DNA from 3 places in the Lysinibacillus louembei genome. Region 3 is predicted to be linked to each of the others. Evidence: a T-box and tRNA genes for the amino acid it is inferred to sense, from the RefSeq annotation. Region 3 holds a T-box; the other regions hold tRNA genes.

Region 1 (5,818 bases), 850 kb from region 3:
GATGGTTGTATTGATATCAAACAGTTACGTGCTGCTATTTGTGAGGAAACTGCTGTTATCACAATTCAGCATGTCAACTCGGAAATAGGTGCGATTCAGCCAATTGAAGAAATCGCACGCATTGCAGAAGAAAATAACGTATTCATCCATGTGGATTGTGTCCAATCATTTTGCAAATTGCCGTTACAAGCCCAAGTAGATGCGATTACTGTATCGGCACATAAAATTGGGGGACCTAAAGGCTGTGGAGCTGTTTATATTAACCCGAAGTTACAAGTACCATCATTAGTGCCAGGTGTTACGCATGAAAAAGGATTGCGTGGAGGCACATTAGATACACCTGCAATTGTGGCTTTTGCTACAGCAGTAGAGGAATATCATTACAAAAGAAGTCATTATGAAACCTTGCGTCAATACTTAAAAGAGACTTTACCAAAAAGCTGTAAATTAATTGAAACAAAAAATCAATTGCCCAATATTTGTGGTGTCATAATGGACAAGGTTGAAGGGCAATATGTGTTATTGAAGCTTAATGAAGCGGGGATTGGCATATCCACAGGGAGCGCCTGCGATATTCATAGTGATTCAGGCACGAAAGCTATTTTATCTATGGGTTACTCGGTGGCAGCTGCGCGTCAATTTTTTAGAATTTCTTTTGGAGAAGACACATCTATTGAAGATTTACAAAAGTTGAGTCAAACGCTTTTGGCAATTGAGTGAATCTTTAATTTTTGCATTTTGTGCCGAATAATAAAATAGGAGCTTTCTACAGAAAGGAGGAGAAATCGGTGCACATCAAAGGGTCGCAAACTGTAAACTTTGCTATGGATAATGCTGTAATAACAAAAGAAGAGGAGCTGTTAAAGAAAAAGCAGGAATTGGAGCGCGAATTAAAAAAGCAACAAAAGATGACAGAGCAACTTAAAAGGGAAGCTGAGGCTGCCAAAAAGCGAATGGAAGCAGAGCAAGAAGCATTAAAAATTCAATTAACTTGCTTAAAGATTGCAGGGCGTATTATGGTTGGAGATAAAGTACCTGGAAAAGACCATCAATATTTGGTGAAGCATGACCCGTCGCTTTATGGGAAAGCTTTATTGATGAAAATTACAAAAGAGAATCCCAAGGAACATAAGCAATTATCAGGGGAGGAAGAGAATAATGCGCGGTCATCTCATCATGCAAGTTCTGAGCTTCAAAATGAAACGGCAGTGGATATTAAAATATAAGTGTTAGTAAGATAAAAATAAGCTATTTTCTTTTAGAAAAGCACTTGCTATAATGAGCAACAGAGCATTGTATTTTAGCAATTTTAAAAAATAATATTTTTTTTTAAAAAAGTATTGCATAATGTGAAATAACGTTATATACTAATTCTTGTCTTGAAGAACGGGTAACGTTTTGAGAGAGAAAAGAGTCTAGTAATGATGGCAAAGAGTCACACCCGTTCCCATACCGAACACGGAAGTTAAGCTCTTTAGCGCCGATGGTAGTTGGGGGTTTCCCCCTGTGAGAGTAGGACGTTGCTAGGCTTTACATACGGAGGATTAGCTCAGCTGGGAGAGCACCTGCCTTACAAGCAGGGGGTCGGCGGTTCGAACCCGTCATCCTCCACCAATCAAAATGCCGGTGTAGCTCAGTTGGTAGAGCAACTGACTTGTAATCAGTAGGTCGTGGGTTCGACTCCTATCGCCGGCACCATTTTGAGCCATTAGCTCAGTCGGTAGAGCATCTGACTTTTAATCAGAGGGTCGAAGGTTCGAGTCCTTCATGGCTCACCATTTAAGACCTAAATAAAAGCGGGTGTGGCGGAATTGGCAGACGCACTAGACTTAGGATCTAGCGCCGTAAGGCGTGGGGGTTCGACTCCCTTCACCCGCACCAAATAATTTCATAAACTGTCAGAATAAAAATTCTTTAGCACATGCGGAAGTAGTTCAGTGGTAGAACACCACCTTGCCAAGGTGGGGGTCGCGAGTTCGAACCTCGTCTTCCGCTCCAACATGTGCCGGGGTGGCGGAACTGGCAGACGCACAGGACTTAAAATCCTGCGGTAGGTGACTACCGTGCCGGTTCGATTCCGGCCCTCGGCACCATTTTAAAAAGCGCCCGTAGCTCAATTGGATAGAGCGTCTGACTACGGATCAGAAGGTTATGGGTTCGACTCCTGTCGGGCGCGCCATTAGTTATACGGGAAGTAGCTCAGCTTGGTAGAGCACTTGGTTTGGGACCAAGGGGTCGCAGGTTCGAATCCTGTCTTCCCGACCATGTAACACCAACTGAAAGAAACTTATGGGGCCTTAGCTCAGCTGGGAGAGCGCCTGCCTTGCACGCAGGAGGTCAGCGGTTCGATCCCGCTAGGCTCCACCAACCATAAGTAAAGATCCTGGCGGCGTAGCTCAGCTGGCTAGAGCGTACGGTTCATACCCGTAAGGTCGGGGGTTCGATCCCCTCCGCCGCCATCTTAAAGGACCTTTAGCTCAGTTGGTTAGAGCAGACGGCTCATAACCGTCCGGTCACAGGTTCGAGTCCTGTAAGGTCCACCATTTTTCACTTTTATAACGGAGGAATACCCAAGTCCGGCTGAAGGGATCGGTCTTGAAAACCGACAGGCGGGTTACACCGCGCGGGGGTTCGAATCCCTCTTCCTCCGCCATCTTTTCCAAGAAAAAATGGTGAACAACATAATAATTATCGCGGGGTGGAGCAGTTCGGTAGCTCGTCGGGCTCATAACCCGAAGGTCACAGGTTCAAATCCTGTCCCCGCAACCAAAAGGTCCCGTGGTGTAGCGGTTAACATGCCTGCCTGTCACGCAGGAGATCGCCGGTTCGATCCCGGTCGGGACCGCCATTTTAAAAAAACATGGGTCAGTAGCTCAGTTGGTAGAGCATTAGATTGAAGCTCTAAGTGTCGGCGGTTCGATTCCGTCCTGACCCACCATGTATGTGCGGGTGTAGTTTAATGGTAAAACCTCAGCCTTCCAAGCTGATGTCGTCGGTTCGATTCCGATCACCCGCTCCAATAAGGGCCTATAGCTCAGCTGGTTAGAGCGCACGCCTGATAAGCGTGAGGTCGATGGTTCGAGTCCATTTAGGCCCACCAAAAGATTATTCCGAAGTAGCTCAGTGGTAGAGCAACCGGCTGTTAACCGGTTGGTCGCAGGTTCGAGCCCTGCCTTCGGAGCCATATGGGGAAGTACTCAAGAGGCCGAAGAGGCGCCCCTGCTAAGGGCGTAGGTCGGGTGACCGGCGCGAGGGTTCAAATCCCTCCTTCTCCGCCAGCAAAGCTGGCCCGTTGGTCAAGTGGTTAAGACACCGCCCTTTCACGGCGGTAACACGGGTTCGAATCCCGTACGGGTCATTCAAAAAGCAGTGCATGTCTTCGAGACGTGTACTGCTTTTTTATTGTGTAGAAAGAAGAGAAATGACCAAAACAAAAATGGGCGAATGTAGACTGTTTGCGGGCGAATTGACTGTGGAATCGGGCGAATTTTCTAGCTAATTGGGCGAATGAGGGGCGATTGTAACAATTTGCTCAGGAATCTCGTAATAAGTAGTTCTGCCTTGCTTGATTATAGGTAAATATTTTAACAAACGCTTTGCTGCATATCTCGAGGAAATCTCACAAAGTGTACGAAACTTCTGATTTGTAATTTTCGAATCTACTAATAAGCGAAAATCAGCTAATGCTTGAAAATGAGCAAATTTATCTTGATGGTGACAGTTTGAGCAAATGAATCGATCTTGCACAAAATGCATTTTAGAACTACATTTTTCACAAAATACACCTTTTTTTAAATCTGCTAATGTGAACGAAAATGATTTTATTACAGGGGCTTGCCTTGCTAGAAGTTGTTCATAAAAAGTGTTGATTTGGAGGACGGGCTTAGTATATTGCTTTAGGCTACTCTCAATAAAGCTATGAAGGTAATCTGCATGAAAGATGGGGATATGTGTATTTCGTCGGCTACCGATAATTGCGCGGCGGTTTGCAATGACTACTGCACCAACAATAGGAATATGGGGAAAAAGAGAAGACAGAAAACGGATATGACGTGTTAGTTGGGCAACAGGGTTTGGAAAGCGTTCGATAACGCCATCAGCACGAGTTCGTAGCAATTGTGATGCCTCAACATCAAAATTTAATTGCCCTGCTATGTTTTTCACCTCCAAACAAAGAATGAAAGATGAAAAAATAATGAGAAAATCCATTTCATGTTTATGTGCTGCAAAATCAATTAAACAAAAATTACGCAAAATCTGATGAGGCATAGCCAGCTCTTGCAAAAAATAAAAAACCTCATTCTCACCTGCAATACCAGCAGCAGCTAAGGCATGCTGTTCTATAAAATAATGATAGTCAGGACATTGACTAGCAACCCTCCTCATAATAGCTTCAAGTTGCTTGTACTTCAAACTATTTTCACCTCCTTTATTTTATAATAATAGGAAAGTCTGTAAATCGGAATATTTTTATAGAGAAAGGTTAAAAGTACTATTACCATGTTTCATCTAATTTCTCTGCATAAAATTGAATAGCTCTTTTGTATTTTTGAATGTTAATATCCATAGAGCTGTTAGCAATACAGTTTAACAATAGCTCCATTGCGTTTGAATGCTCATTCAAGTTGTATAATGTCATCGCATAAAACACTTGAAGTGCTTGATTTTCTGGGAATAATGCAATTGCTTTACTTAGCGTTTCTTGTGATTGTTGATATTTGCCAAGCGTTCTAAATGTGCTGCCAAGTCCTAAATAGGCATTTGCCATGTCTTCGGCATTTAATTCGCCTTGAATAGCCTTTTCATAGTATGGAACAGCCTGTGTCTCCTCACCAAGAACGTCAAAGCTCCAAGCGCATTGATATTGTAAATAAGCATCATCAGGGTGCTGTGCCGCTAGCTGCACGAACAATTTATTTGATTCGGTAAGCTTGTTGTCTTTGCGAAGTTGTAGAGCGATTTGTAGTTGATTCATTATTTTCTCCTCCTGTTAAAAATAATTATACAAAACTGTTGACCTTGACGCTACGTCAACATTTATAGTAAGCATAGAGGTGATGAACAGATGAAAATTAATGAACTGGCAAAGCTATCGGGTGTAAGCACACGTACGTTGCGCTATTACGATGAAATTGGGCTGCTGTCTCCTGCGATGAAAAATGATGCCGGCTATCGAATTTATTCGCAGAAGGAGATTGACTTATTGCAGCAAATTTTGTTTTATCGGGCACTAGATATGAAGTTGGAGCAAATTAAAGACATCATTCATGCACCGAATTTTAATGTGATGGATGCATTAGAATGTCATCGTCAGCAATTGCTAGAGAAAAACGCAATGATTCAGCAATTGCTACAAACGGTGGATCAAACAATTGAAGCATTACAGGAGGGAAAAAATATGTCAAACGAAGAAAAATTCAAAGGCTTTAAAGAAAAAATGCTACAGCAAAATGAAGAGAAATTTGGCGAGGAAATTCGTCAACGCTACGGCAACGAAACGGTTGAGGCTTCCAATAAGAAGTGGTTGAATATGACGGAGCAGCAATTTGAAGAAATGGGGCAGCTAGAGCAAAGCCTATTTGAGCGCTTACGTGAGGCAATGGCAGATGGAAACCCAGCATCTGAATTAGGTCAGGAGGTTGCTGAATTGCACAAGCGTTGGTTAATGTTTTCTTGGAAGGATTACTCGAAGGAAGCACACGCAGGGTTAGCAGCAATGTATGTGGCAGATGAGCGTTTTACGGCATACTATGATGAGCGCGTGACAGCTGGCGCTTCACAGTATTTACATGATTGTATCGTAGCCTATGCGACGAAA
Region 2 (5,818 bases), 450 kb from region 3:
GATTAGATACCCTGGTAGTCCACGCCGTAAACGATGAGTGCTAAGTGTTAGGGGGTTTCCGCCCCTTAGTGCTGCAGCTAACGCATTAAGCACTCCGCCTGGGGAGTACGGTCGCAAGACTGAAACTCAAAGGAATTGACGGGGGCCCGCACAAGCGGTGGAGCATGTGGTTTAATTCGAAGCAACGCGAAGAACCTTACCAGGTCTTGACATCCCGTTGACCACCATGGAGACATGGTTTTCCCTTCGGGGACAATGGTGACAGGTGGTGCATGGTTGTCGTCAGCTCGTGTCGTGAGATGTTGGGTTAAGTCCCGCAACGAGCGCAACCCTTGATCTTAGTTGCCATCATTTAGTTGGGCACTCTAAGGTGACTGCCGGTGATAAACCGGAGGAAGGTGGGGATGACGTCAAATCATCATGCCCCTTATGACCTGGGCTACACACGTGCTACAATGGACGGTACAAACGGTTGCCAACCCGCGAGGGGGAGCTAATCCGATAAAACCGTTCTCAGTTCGGATTGTAGGCTGCAACTCGCCTACATGAAGCCGGAATCGCTAGTAATCGCGGATCAGCATGCCGCGGTGAATACGTTCCCGGGCCTTGTACACACCGCCCGTCACACCACGAGAGTTTGTAACACCCGAAGTCGGTGAGGTAACCTTTTGGAGCCAGCCGCCGAAGGTGGGATAGATGATTGGGGTGAAGTCGTAACAAGGTAGCCGTATCGGAAGGTGCGGCTGGATCACCTCCTTTCTAAGGATATTTTCGGAATATCTCCTACGGGAGATACCATTCACGACTTGCTGTTCAGTTTTGAAGGTTCATCCTTTGATGAATACTTCAAACCATTGTTCTTTGAAAACTGGATAAAATGACATTGAAAGCAACAAGTTTAAAATAGATCAAGTAATTGATCGTGTAAGTTCTGAAATCTTATTTCTTTACTGAAATAAGTTGTAACTAGCAAACAAGAAGGTTTCGAGATACGAGCAAGACAAGGAAACTGCTTGAGAGAATGAAGGAGCGTACCTTTGTACGTGACTGAATGAGCGAAAGTAGTTGACGCCGTATTGCGATGTAGATCGAAAGCTGTAGGTTAAGTTATTAAGGGCGCACGGTGGATGCCTTGGCACTAGGAGTCGATGAAGGACGGCACTAACACCGATATGCCTCGGGGAGCTGTAAGTAAGCTTTGATCCGGGGATTTCCGAATGGGGAAACCCACTATGTTTAATCGCATAGTATCCTTACGTGAATTCATAGCGTATGGAAGACAGACGCAGGGAACTGAAACATCTAAGTACCTGCAGGAAGAGAAAGAAAATTCGATTCCCTGAGTAGCGGCGAGCGAAACGGGAAAAGCCCAAACCAAAGAGCTTGCTCTTTGGGGTTGTAGGACACTCTATACGGAGTTACAAAGGAATGAAGTAGATGAAGCGACTTGGAAAGGTCCGCCAGAGCAGGTAAAAGCCCTGTAATCGAAAGTTCATTCCCTCCAGAGTGGATCCTGAGTACGGCGGAACACGTGAAATTCCGTCGGAATCCGGGAGGACCATCTCCCAAGGCTAAATACTCCCTAGTGACCGATAGTGAACCAGTACCGTGAGGGAAAGGTGAAAAGCACCCCGGAAGGGGAGTGAAAGAGATCCTGAAACCGTGTGCCTACAAGTAGTTAGAGCCCGTTAATGGGTGATAGCGTGCCTTTTGTAGAATGAACCGGCGAGTTACGATAACGTGCAAGGTTAAGCTGAGAAAGCGGAGCCGCAGCGAAAGCGAGTCTGAATAGGGCGAGTGAGTACGTTGTCGTAGACCCGAAACCAGGTGATCTACCCATGGCCAGGGTGAAGGTAAGGTAACACTTACTGGAGGCCCGAACCCACGCACGTTGAAAAGTGCGGGGATGAGCTGTGGGTAGCGGAGAAATTCCAATCGAACCTGGAGATAGCTGGTTCTCTCCGAAATAGCTTTAGGGCTAGCCTCGTGATAGAGAATACCGGAGGTAGAGCACTGTTTGGACTAGGGGGGCATCTCGCTTTACCGAATTCAGACAAACTCCGAATGCCGGATATTTATGCACGGGAGTCAGACTGCGAGTGATAAGATCCGTAGTCAAGAGGGAAACAGCCCAGACCACCAGCTAAGGTCCCAAAGTAATCGTTAAGTGGAAAAGGATGTGGCGTTGCTTAGACAACCAGGATGTTGGCTTAGAAGCAGCCATCATTTAAAGAGTGCGTAATAGCTCACTGGTCGAGTGACACTGCGCCGAAAATGTATCGGGGCTAAACGATTCACCGAAGCTGTGGATTGACATCTACGATGTCAGTGGTAGGAGAGCGTTCTAAGTGCGTTGAAGTCAGATCGGAAGGACTGGTGGAGCGCTTAGAAGTGAGAATGCCGGTATGAGTAGCGAAAGACGGGTGAGAATCCCGTCCACCGTATGACTAAGGTTTCCTGAGGAAGGCTCGTCCGCTCAGGGTTAGTCGGGACCTAAGCCGAGGCCGACAGGCGTAGGCGATGGACAACAGGTTGATATTCCTGTACTACCTCCCCACCGTTTGAGTAATGGGGGGACGCAGGAGGGTAGGGTAAGCAGAGCGTTGGTTGTCTCTGTTCAAGCAGTAAGGCGTGTGTGTAGGCAAATCCGCACACTGATACGTTGAGCTGTGATGACGAGTCCGTATGGACGAAGTTCCTGATCTCACACTGCCAAGAAAAGCCTCTAACGAGGTGGGAGGTACCCGTACCGCAAACCGACACAGGTAGTCGAGGAGAGAATCCTAAGGTGTGCGAGAGAACTCTCGTTAAGGAACTCGGCAAAATGACCCCGTAACTTCGGGAGAAGGGGTGCTCTTGAGCGTGCAAGCGCATGAGAGCCGCAGTGAATAGGCCCAGGCGACTGTTTAGCAAAAACACAGGTCTCTGCAAAACCGTAAGGTGACGTATAGGGGCTGACGCCTGCCCGGTGCTGGAAGGTTAAGAGGAGTGGTTAGCGCAAGCGAAGCTATGAATTGAAGCCCCAGTAAACGGCGGCCGTAACTATAACGGTCCTAAGGTAGCGAAATTCCTTGTCGGGTAAGTTCCGACCCGCACGAAAGGCGTAACGATCTGGGCACTGTCTCAACGAGAGACTCGGTGAAATTATAGTACCTGTGAAGATGCAGGTTACCCGCGACAGGACGGAAAGACCCCGTGGAGCTTTACTGTAGCTTGATATTGAATTTTGGTACAACTTGTACAGGATAGGTAGGAGCCAGAGATCTCGGAGCGCCAGCTTCGAAGGAGGCGTCGGTGGGATACTACCCTGGTTGTATTGAAATTCTAACCCATGCCCCTTAGCGGGGCAGGAGACAGTGTCAGGCGGACAGTTTGACTGGGGCGGTCGCCTCCTAAAAGGTAACGGAGGCGCCCAAAGGTTCCCTCAGAATGGTTGGAAATCATTCGTAGAGTGTAAAGGCACAAGGGAGCTTGACTGCGAGACCTACAAGTCGAGCAGGGTCGAAAGACGGGCTTAGTGATCCGGTGGTTCCGCATGGAAGGGCCATCGCTCAACGGATAAAAGCTACCCCGGGGATAACAGGCTTATCTCCCCCAAGAGTCCACATCGACGGGGAGGTTTGGCACCTCGATGTCGGCTCATCGCATCCTGGGGCTGTAGTCGGTCCCAAGGGTTGGGCTGTTCGCCCATTAAAGCGGTACGCGAGCTGGGTTCAGAACGTCGTGAGACAGTTCGGTCCCTATCCGTCGTGGGCGTAGGAAATTTGAGAGGAGCTGTCCTTAGTACGAGAGGACCGGGATGGACATACCGCTGGTGTACCAGTTGTCGTGCCAACGGCATCGCTGGGTAGCTATGTATGGACGGGATAAGTGCTGAAAGCATCTAAGCATGAAGCCCCCCTCAAGATGAGATTTCCCATTACGCAAGTAAGTAAGATCCCTCAAAGACGATGAGGTAGATAGGTTCGAGGTGGAAGTGTGGCGACACATGGAGCTGACGAATACTAATCGATCGAGGACTTAACCACATTCTAAACTTGTTTCAATGACCGTTTATCCAGTTTTGAAAGAACAAGAAAATACATACTTGACTTTAATAGAAAATATGGTATAATAATTCTTGTCTTTGAAAATAGTCTAGTGATGATGGCAAAGAGGTCACACCCGTTCCCATACCGAACACGGAAGTTAAGCTCTTTAGCGCCGATGGTAGTTGGGGGTTTCCCCCTGTGAGAGTAGGACGTCGCTAGGCTAACCTTAAATTATTCCGAAGTAGCTCAGTGGTAGAGCAACCGGCTGTTAACCGGTTGGTCGCAGGTTCGAGCCCTGCCTTCGGAGCCATCTTCTTGGAGAGTTGTCCGAGAGGTCGAAGGAGCACGATTGGAAATCGTGTAGGCGGTTAACACTGTCTCAAGGGTTCAAATCCCTTACTCTCCGCCATCCTTAAAACAACTATTATTGGCCCGTTGGTCAAGTGGTTAAGACACCGCCCTTTCACGGCGGTAACACGGGTTCGAATCCCGTACGGGTCACCACTTAAATATGGAGGATTAGCTCAGCTGGGAGAGCACCTGCCTTACAAGCAGGGGGTCGGCGGTTCGAACCCGTCATCCTCCACCATTATTATATTATTATCGCGGGGTGGAGCAGTTCGGTAGCTCGTCGGGCTCATAACCCGAAGGTCACAGGTTCAAATCCTGTCCCCGCAACCAAAAGGTCCCGTGGTGTAGCGGTTAACATGCCTGCCTGTCACGCAGGAGATCGCCGGTTCGATCCCGGTCGGGACCGCCATTTAAATAAATATAGTGGGTCAGTAGCTCAGTTGGTAGAGCATTAGATTGAAGCTCTAAGTGTCGGCGGTTCGATTCCGTCCTGACCCACCATTATCCTTAATGCCGGTGTAGCTCAGTTGGTAGAGCAACTGACTTGTAATCAGTAGGTCGTGGGTTCGACTCCTATCGCCGGCACCATTTGGAGGGGTAGCGAAGTGGCTAAACGCGGCGGACTGTAAATCCGCTCCTTAGGGTTCGGCGGTTCGAATCCGTCCCCCTCCACCATTTGATTTATCTGAATAGGGGCATAGTTCAACGGTAGAATAGAGGTCTCCAAAACCTTTGGTGTGGGTTCGATTCCTACTGCCCCTGCCAGATTTTTTTGTTACGAAATTTAATTATGGCGATTGTGGCGAAGTGGTTAACGCACCTGATTGTGGTTCAGGCATTCGTGGGTTCGATTCCCATCAGTCGCCCCATTTTATTTTAAAAGAATTTTATATTGTGGCGGTTGTGGCGAAGTGGTTAACGCACCTGATTGTGGTTCAGGCATTCGTGGGTTCGATTCCCATCAGTCGCCCCATTTTTATAATTATAAGTTGTTGGGGTATAGCCAAGCGGTAAGGCAACGGATTTTGATTCCGTCATGCCTAGGTTCGAATCCTAGTACCCCAGCCATTTGCGGAAGTAGTTCAGTGGTAGAACACCACCTTGCCAAGGTGGGGGTCGCGAGTTCGAACCTCGTCTTCCGCTCCATTTTAAGGCGGCATAGCCAAGTGGTAAGGCACAGGTCTGCAACACCTTTATCACCGGTTCAAATCCGGTTGCCGCCTCCAATTTATATAAAATTGGAGATTTTTTTCTCTTTTAACATAATAGTTTGCGGAAGTAGTTCAGTGGTAGAACACCACCTTGCCAAGGTGGGGGTCGCGAGTTCGAACCTCGTCTTCCGCTCCAAATTTGCCTTTGCCAGTATGGCGGAATTGGCAGACGCGCGCGACTCAAAATCGCGTTCCTTCGGGAGTGTCGGTTCGACCCCGACTACT
Region 3 (5,818 bases):
AGCGCCAATAAAGGCTGTTAAAATACCTACCTCCAGCTCACCAGGGCTGCCAAGAAGTCGACCACAAACATCTGAAAATGTCAGAATAATGGCTCCTGTTAAGGCGGACATTGGGATAATTAAGCGTATATCTGGTCCAATCATCAGGCGGACAACATGAGTAGCTAATAGGCCGATAAAACCAATAGGTCCCGCTAATGCTGTAGCAGCACCACATAAAAGAACGCCGCCTAGTGCGGCAAACATCCGCAATGTACCAGTGCGGACGCCTAAGCCTGTTGCAACCTCATCTCCCAGCGCTAAAGCATTTAAGGCAGGGGCCGTGAAGAGGGCAATTAATCCACCAACAATGAGAAATGGAATGAATAACTGAATAGCATCCCAAGTGCTTGCACCAACACTTCCTACTTGCCAAAAGCGGAATTGATCCATGACATTGGAGCGTGGAATCATTACTGCGACAACTAATGAAGATAAAATGGCACTTGTCGCAGCGCCTGCAAGGACAAGCTTTAATGGCGTAGCCCCACTTGCTCCCATTGAGCCTATACCAAAAACAAAAACAGCAGTAAGCATTGAACCTGCTATTGCTAACCATATGTATTGGTTTGCTGAACTAATATTTAAAAAAGCAATACCACAAACGACAAAAAGGGATGCCCCCATGTTGACCCCTAAAATACTTGGGTCTGCAATTGGGTTGCGTGTAACGGATTGCATCAGCGCTCCTGAAACCCCTAGTGCTGCCCCACACATTAAACTGAAAATTGTTCGTACGATTCGTTGTCGCACAACATTGGCTTCGTGGGACTCGACATCAGGATGGAATAATCCATCCATCAGTCCAGTCAAGCCAATTGTACGAGAACCGAAGAGAAGTGAAGCGACAATACAAATTGCAAGTAAAATAATCAGGATGATTAAAATTTTACCTAAATGCTTCGGCATAAATAACTTCTTATTTTCGGTAGCTTGTAACTTATTCATATTATTTTACATTTTTTGCTGCAGCTGAAATTAATGATACGTATTCATCAATTGTATAAGCAATTGATAATGGGCTAGGCGTACCAGCAGCAGCAAGTGGTGTGCCATCGCCAACAACGACAACATTACCTTGTTGAATTGCTGGCACTTTTCCTAAGATTGGGTCAGCCTGTAATGTAGCTAATGTTGAGTCATCGCCATACACAACGAAAATTTCTGTATCAACCAAAGCGTCTGCGTTTTCAGAGCTTAATTCAAGGTAGAAGCTACTCGCATCTGTTACTAAGCTTTGAAGACCTGCTGGGAATTCCATACCTAATTCTTCTAAGAATCCACCGCGTGGATCACCAGGTGTGTAAACATAGAATTTTGATAAATCATTCATCATAAACATAGCAAATGCTGCTTTTTTTCCTTTAAATTCAGGGTGTTCATTCACTTTATCTTGAATTAATTTTTCAGTATCAGCAAGTAATTGCTTTCCTTCTTCTTCCATTCCCATACCTTTAGAGTTTAGGAGAATTTGGTCTTGCCAAGAAGTTACCCAAGGAATGTCCTTATATGCAACTACAGGTGCAATTTGGCTTAATGTGTCGTAGTCCTCTTGGGTGATACCAGAGTATGCAGCAAGAATTACGTCTGGATTAGAGTCAGCAATTGCTTCAAAATCTAAACCATCTGTATCTTGATAAATATTTGGATTTTCTTCACCAAGCTCTTTTACTTTTTCAGCAGTCCAAGGAAGCATTAGTTCTCCATCTTGCACGCCATAATTTGCTGCTGAGAAACCTACAGGTACAACACCAAGTGCTAATGCTACATCATGGTTAGCCCATGCAATTGTTGCCACACGCTCAGGTTTTTTGTCAATTACTGTTTCCCCAAAGGCATGTTGAATTGTAATTGGGTATTGTTGCTCATCTGCTGAAGTCTCTTTATTTGTGTCTTCAGTTTTATCATTTGTAGCTTGTTCTTCTTTTTTTGGCTCTTCCTCTTTTGATGAATCAGAGCATGCTGCTAAAGCAAAAACAGCTAATGCCATAAGCATTAAGAAAAACAAGGAATTTTTTACTTTTTTCATTTGAATAACCTCACTAAAGTTTGATTGATTGATAATGAGAATCTTTATCACTCGATAAAATCATACTATGATTTTATCGAAAGTCAATCTTTTTTTAGTGAAAAAGTATATGAATTATATGGAAAGCATATATTAATGAAAAAGGATGAAAGCGATAGGCGTTATTGAAACAGCACCGATACTTGCAAATATAGTTAAGCTATGCAGCAATCAAAATGTAGTAAAGATGGCAGACATTCATTGTGATGTGCTATGTACACCATTGCAAAAAGTGTTTCCATGGGCATCTAAAGAAGCAATTCAATATGAATTATTATGTAATGGTTTATTTCAGCCATTTGAGTGGCAATGTGCAGGGCGATTATTGCAACACGAGGAAATATGGTCAATTGTTGAGCAAGAGTATGAACGTTTGCGTGCTTTATGGCAGGGACCTGATGTAGAAATTTATATTTTGCCGATTACAGCAGGTACACCAAAGAAAAATGGCGTTGCCTATCCAAACGGACTTTTTTTATTTGTATCAGAGATGCTACATGTAGAAGAATTAAGAGCATTGCTAGCGCATGAATACAACCATATTTGTCGCTTGCATTATGTAAAGCGTGAGCCTAGTCAATTAGCATTGCAGGATTCGTTGGTGATGGAGGGGCTTGCAGAATGTGCTGTAGAGGAATTATATGGAATGCAGTGGCTGTCTCCATGGACAAGGCGCTATACAGTGGAGCAAATTCAGCCAATTTGGACAGAGCATTTTCTTCCTTCATTACAGTTAATCGATGTAGAAAAGCATCAGCCTTTTTTATTCGGAAATTATGAGAAATTACCTAGTTGGATTGGCTACTGTATTGGGTATAGAATAGTAAAGTCTTTTCAACAAGCAAATAGCTTCACATCGATGCAGCTATTGCACATGCCAACGGAAGTAATCGTTGAAGGCTCAATCTTACAAAAGGAGGGCTCATCATGAAAAAATGGCTATGGATTAGCGTTTTCGCTTTCGCTTTTTTAATAGGATGTTCACCAGAAAGCTCAGCAAAAGGGAAGCAAACCATTACAGTTTATGAATCAGACGCAAATGCGGAGTATGTGATTCCACGTGAGGTAAGCTATAAAAAAGGCACGGAGGAAGCCTTAATTCATTTTATTTTTAATGAAGTGGTTGCTGAAAAAGTTAAATTAATTGATTATCAAATAGAGGACGGTACGCTTGTATTAAATTTAGATGATGGTGTGCGACTTGTACAAGGGTCAGCTGGAGGTCAAATGTTTATGGGATCACTTGCAGAATCCTATTTTAAAAATTTCCCTGATGTTCAAGAAATCATGCTGTTGCATAATGGTTCATCAAAGGAACAGCTAGACCACGTTTTTATTGGACAACCGATTACACGTGAGCAGTCATTTCAAAAACCAAAATAGACGCTTGTATTCCATTTCATTTAGATGTATGATATGTAACAACTTGAAATGAAAAGCGTTGAAGAGGAAAGTACAGTAGGGGATTGTTTGATAGAGAGCTTCTGATGGTGGAAATGAAGCAAGCAAACCTAGTGGAAAATGGCCTCGGAGCTGCGTACCGAACAATAAAGTAGGCTACGACGAGAAAGGCACTCGTTATAACAGCAGCAGTATCTCGCATGCGACGTACTGATGGAGGCAAATAGTGTGAGCTATTTGTAAATATAGGTGGTACCACGTTAATTTAGGCGTCCTAATCTTTTTAGATTAGGGCGCTTTTTTATTTTGAAATGGATTTTTTCGAGCTAGCTTGAAAAAATCTGGACACAATTATGCAAAGCACAATTGATTTTAAAGGAGGATTTCAGCATGGCAATTGTTATTGGGGGAGCTTGGCCATATGCCAATGGTTCATTGCATTTAGGACATGTTGTAGCATTATTACCAGGAGATATTTTAGCGCGTTATTACCGTCAAAAGGGTGAGCATGTATTATATGTGTCAGGGAGTGATTGTAACGGTACGCCGATTTCCATTCGCGCAAGTCAAGAAAATACAACTGTCGCAGCCATTGCAGACCATTATCACAGGGAGTTTGAAGAAAGCTTTACGAAGTTAGGCTTTTCGTATGATTTATACACAAGAACAGATGCACGACACCATCATCAAGCAGTGCAGCAGCTATTTTTACAGCTACTTGAAAAGGGCCATTTATATAGCAAAAAAGTGGAGCAGGCATATTGTGAAACAGACAAGCAATTTTTACCTGACCGCTTTGTAGAAGGTATTTGCCCGAATTGCGGTGCAAAGGCGAGGGGAGATCAATGTGACAACTGTTCAGCCATTTTAGACCCACTTGATTTATTGGAAAAGCGCTGTAAAATTTGTAGCAATGAGCCTGTCATTAAAGAAACAGAGCATTTATATTTTGCCTTTAGTAAATTTCAAAAAGAGTTAGAGCAATTTGTTGCACAGGCGAAGCAGGAGAAGCGCTGGCGCGATAATGCGATTGCTTTAACGACCCGCTATTTAGCAGAAGGTGTGCCAGATCGTGCAGTGACCCGCGATTTACCAAATGGTATTGCAGTACCGATTGATGGCTTTCGTGATAAAAAGATTTATGTATGGATTGAAGCTGTCGCAGGCTATTTAACGGCAAGCATAGAGTGGGCACAGCAGCATGGAGAAGAACTAAAGGATTGGTGGAATGAGGAAACGATATCCTATTATATTCACGGCAAAGACAACATTCCGTTTCATAGTGTTATTTGGCCCGCTATTTTGATGGGGTTGAATAATCCATCATTGCCAACACATATCATTTCAAATGAATATTTGACATTGGAGAAAAGAAAGCTATCGACAAGTCAAAATTGGGCAGTATGGGTTCCTTATATGATTGAAAAATATGATGCAGATTCAATCCGTTACTTTTTAACAGTTAATGCACCTGAAAATCGCGATGCAGACTTTTCATGGCGAGAATTTATTTACAGTCATAATGGGGAATTGCTTGGTGCATATGGCAATTTCGTTAACCGAACATTAAAATTTATCGAAAAATCATTTGAAGGCATTGTGCCAAATAGGAAAATAGATGAAGCAATTCGTCAGCAAACTGTTAGGCTTTATGAAAGTGTGGGCACGCTTATTGAAAAAGGTCATTTCAAGGAGGCGTTAGAGCAAGTTTTCTATTATATACGCGGGGCAAATCGTTATTTTGATGAGCAGCAGCCGTGGCTACAAGTGAAAGAAAATGTGGAGGCAGGGAAACAAACATTAGCAACATGCACATATATCATTGCGAACTTAGCGCAGCTATTGCAGCCGTTTTTGCCATTTTCTACAGAGAAAATTCGCACAATGCTGCAACTCGAAACGATTGAATGGCAGGAGCAAATTGTCCAGCCAACGCATTTACAAGCGATTACACCTTTATTTGATCGCATTGATATAGCACAAATTGAAGAGGAATATAATACATTAATTTCAAATAAAGTTGACTTGTAGAAAATATTCAGTTATAGTTGATTTACAAATTATCGGAAGTAGGTGATGTGACATGATGAATACGATTGCGATTGACAAACTGCCATTCAGCTTGTTCACTTTCACACGCCTACAGTGTACGTTTTGACGTATGCTTGTTTAGCTTTGTAAAAAAGCTCCTATGTGTGTAAAAGTCTTGAACTGCTGAAATGGCAGCTCAGGACTTTTTTTATATACACTTTAGGAGGAATTTACATTGAATTTAGGATTAACAGCATTTTTTAGTGAGCAAATCGAACA

The links. A T-box is a leader RNA that pairs with one kind of tRNA and senses whether it is charged. The one in region 3 lies ahead of metG (methionine--tRNA ligase), so its partner is inferred to be a tRNA-Met.
Region 1: it encodes a tRNA-Met, which carries the amino acid that the T-box ahead of metG (methionine--tRNA ligase) is inferred to sense. The anticodon was not compared.
Region 2: it encodes a tRNA-Met, which carries the amino acid that the T-box ahead of metG (methionine--tRNA ligase) is inferred to sense. The anticodon was not compared.

The regions. Positions count from the first base shown of each region.
Region 1 is NZ_CP137624.1:2,271,235-2,277,052, forward strand. It holds gene R6U77_RS11295 (cysteine desulfurase family protein) at 1-720, shown strand, start outside; gene R6U77_RS11300 (hypothetical protein) at 789-1,226, shown strand; rRNA gene rrf (5S ribosomal RNA) at 1,415-1,529, shown strand; tRNA gene R6U77_RS11310 (tRNA-Val) at 1,539-1,614, shown strand; tRNA gene R6U77_RS11315 (tRNA-Thr) at 1,623-1,698, shown strand; tRNA gene R6U77_RS11320 (tRNA-Lys) at 1,703-1,778, shown strand; tRNA gene R6U77_RS11325 (tRNA-Leu) at 1,797-1,881, shown strand; tRNA gene R6U77_RS11330 (tRNA-Gly) at 1,924-1,998, shown strand; tRNA gene R6U77_RS11335 (tRNA-Leu) at 2,005-2,093, shown strand; tRNA gene R6U77_RS11340 (tRNA-Arg) at 2,103-2,179, shown strand; tRNA gene R6U77_RS11345 (tRNA-Pro) at 2,189-2,265, shown strand; tRNA gene R6U77_RS11350 (tRNA-Ala) at 2,292-2,367, shown strand; tRNA gene R6U77_RS11355 (tRNA-Met) at 2,386-2,459, shown strand; tRNA gene R6U77_RS11360 (tRNA-Ile) at 2,467-2,543, shown strand; tRNA gene R6U77_RS11365 (tRNA-Ser) at 2,561-2,653, shown strand; tRNA gene R6U77_RS11370 (tRNA-Met) at 2,693-2,769, shown strand; tRNA gene R6U77_RS11375 (tRNA-Asp) at 2,773-2,848, shown strand; tRNA gene R6U77_RS11380 (tRNA-Phe) at 2,863-2,938, shown strand; tRNA gene R6U77_RS11385 (tRNA-Gly) at 2,946-3,019, shown strand; tRNA gene R6U77_RS11390 (tRNA-Ile) at 3,024-3,100, shown strand; tRNA gene R6U77_RS11395 (tRNA-Asn) at 3,110-3,184, shown strand; tRNA gene R6U77_RS11400 (tRNA-Ser) at 3,188-3,278, shown strand; tRNA gene R6U77_RS11405 (tRNA-Glu) at 3,287-3,358, shown strand; gene R6U77_RS11410 (nuclease-related domain-containing protein) at 3,496-4,413, opposite strand; gene R6U77_RS11415 (tetratricopeptide repeat protein) at 4,496-4,975, opposite strand; gene R6U77_RS11420 (MerR family transcriptional regulator) at 5,066-5,818, shown strand, end outside.
Region 2 is NZ_CP137624.1:1,871,220-1,877,037, forward strand. It holds rRNA gene R6U77_RS09190 (16S ribosomal RNA) at 1-759, shown strand, start outside; rRNA gene R6U77_RS09195 (23S ribosomal RNA) at 1,101-4,028, shown strand; rRNA gene rrf (5S ribosomal RNA) at 4,137-4,252, shown strand; tRNA gene R6U77_RS09205 (tRNA-Asn) at 4,267-4,341, shown strand; tRNA gene R6U77_RS09210 (tRNA-Ser) at 4,349-4,440, shown strand; tRNA gene R6U77_RS09215 (tRNA-Glu) at 4,461-4,535, shown strand; tRNA gene R6U77_RS09220 (tRNA-Val) at 4,545-4,620, shown strand; tRNA gene R6U77_RS09225 (tRNA-Met) at 4,636-4,712, shown strand; tRNA gene R6U77_RS09230 (tRNA-Asp) at 4,716-4,791, shown strand; tRNA gene R6U77_RS09235 (tRNA-Phe) at 4,808-4,883, shown strand; tRNA gene R6U77_RS09240 (tRNA-Thr) at 4,895-4,970, shown strand; tRNA gene R6U77_RS09245 (tRNA-Tyr) at 4,974-5,057, shown strand; tRNA gene R6U77_RS09250 (tRNA-Trp) at 5,074-5,147, shown strand; tRNA gene R6U77_RS09255 (tRNA-His) at 5,176-5,251, shown strand; tRNA gene R6U77_RS09260 (tRNA-His) at 5,280-5,355, shown strand; tRNA gene R6U77_RS09265 (tRNA-Gln) at 5,376-5,450, shown strand; tRNA gene R6U77_RS09270 (tRNA-Gly) at 5,454-5,528, shown strand; tRNA gene R6U77_RS09275 (tRNA-Cys) at 5,535-5,608, shown strand; tRNA gene R6U77_RS09280 (tRNA-Gly) at 5,655-5,729, shown strand; tRNA gene R6U77_RS09285 (tRNA-Leu) at 5,741-5,818, shown strand, end outside.
Region 3 is NZ_CP137624.1:1,416,989-1,422,806, forward strand. It holds gene R6U77_RS07045 (FecCD family ABC transporter permease) at 1-948, opposite strand, end outside; gene R6U77_RS07050 (iron-siderophore ABC transporter substrate-binding protein) at 989-2,068, opposite strand; gene R6U77_RS07055 (DUF2268 domain-containing putative Zn-dependent protease) at 2,214-3,038, shown strand; gene R6U77_RS07060 (GerMN domain-containing protein) at 3,035-3,490, shown strand; T-box leader at 3,540-3,788, shown strand; gene metG (methionine--tRNA ligase) at 3,899-5,539, shown strand; gene rsgA (ribosome small subunit-dependent GTPase A) at 5,775-5,818, shown strand, end outside.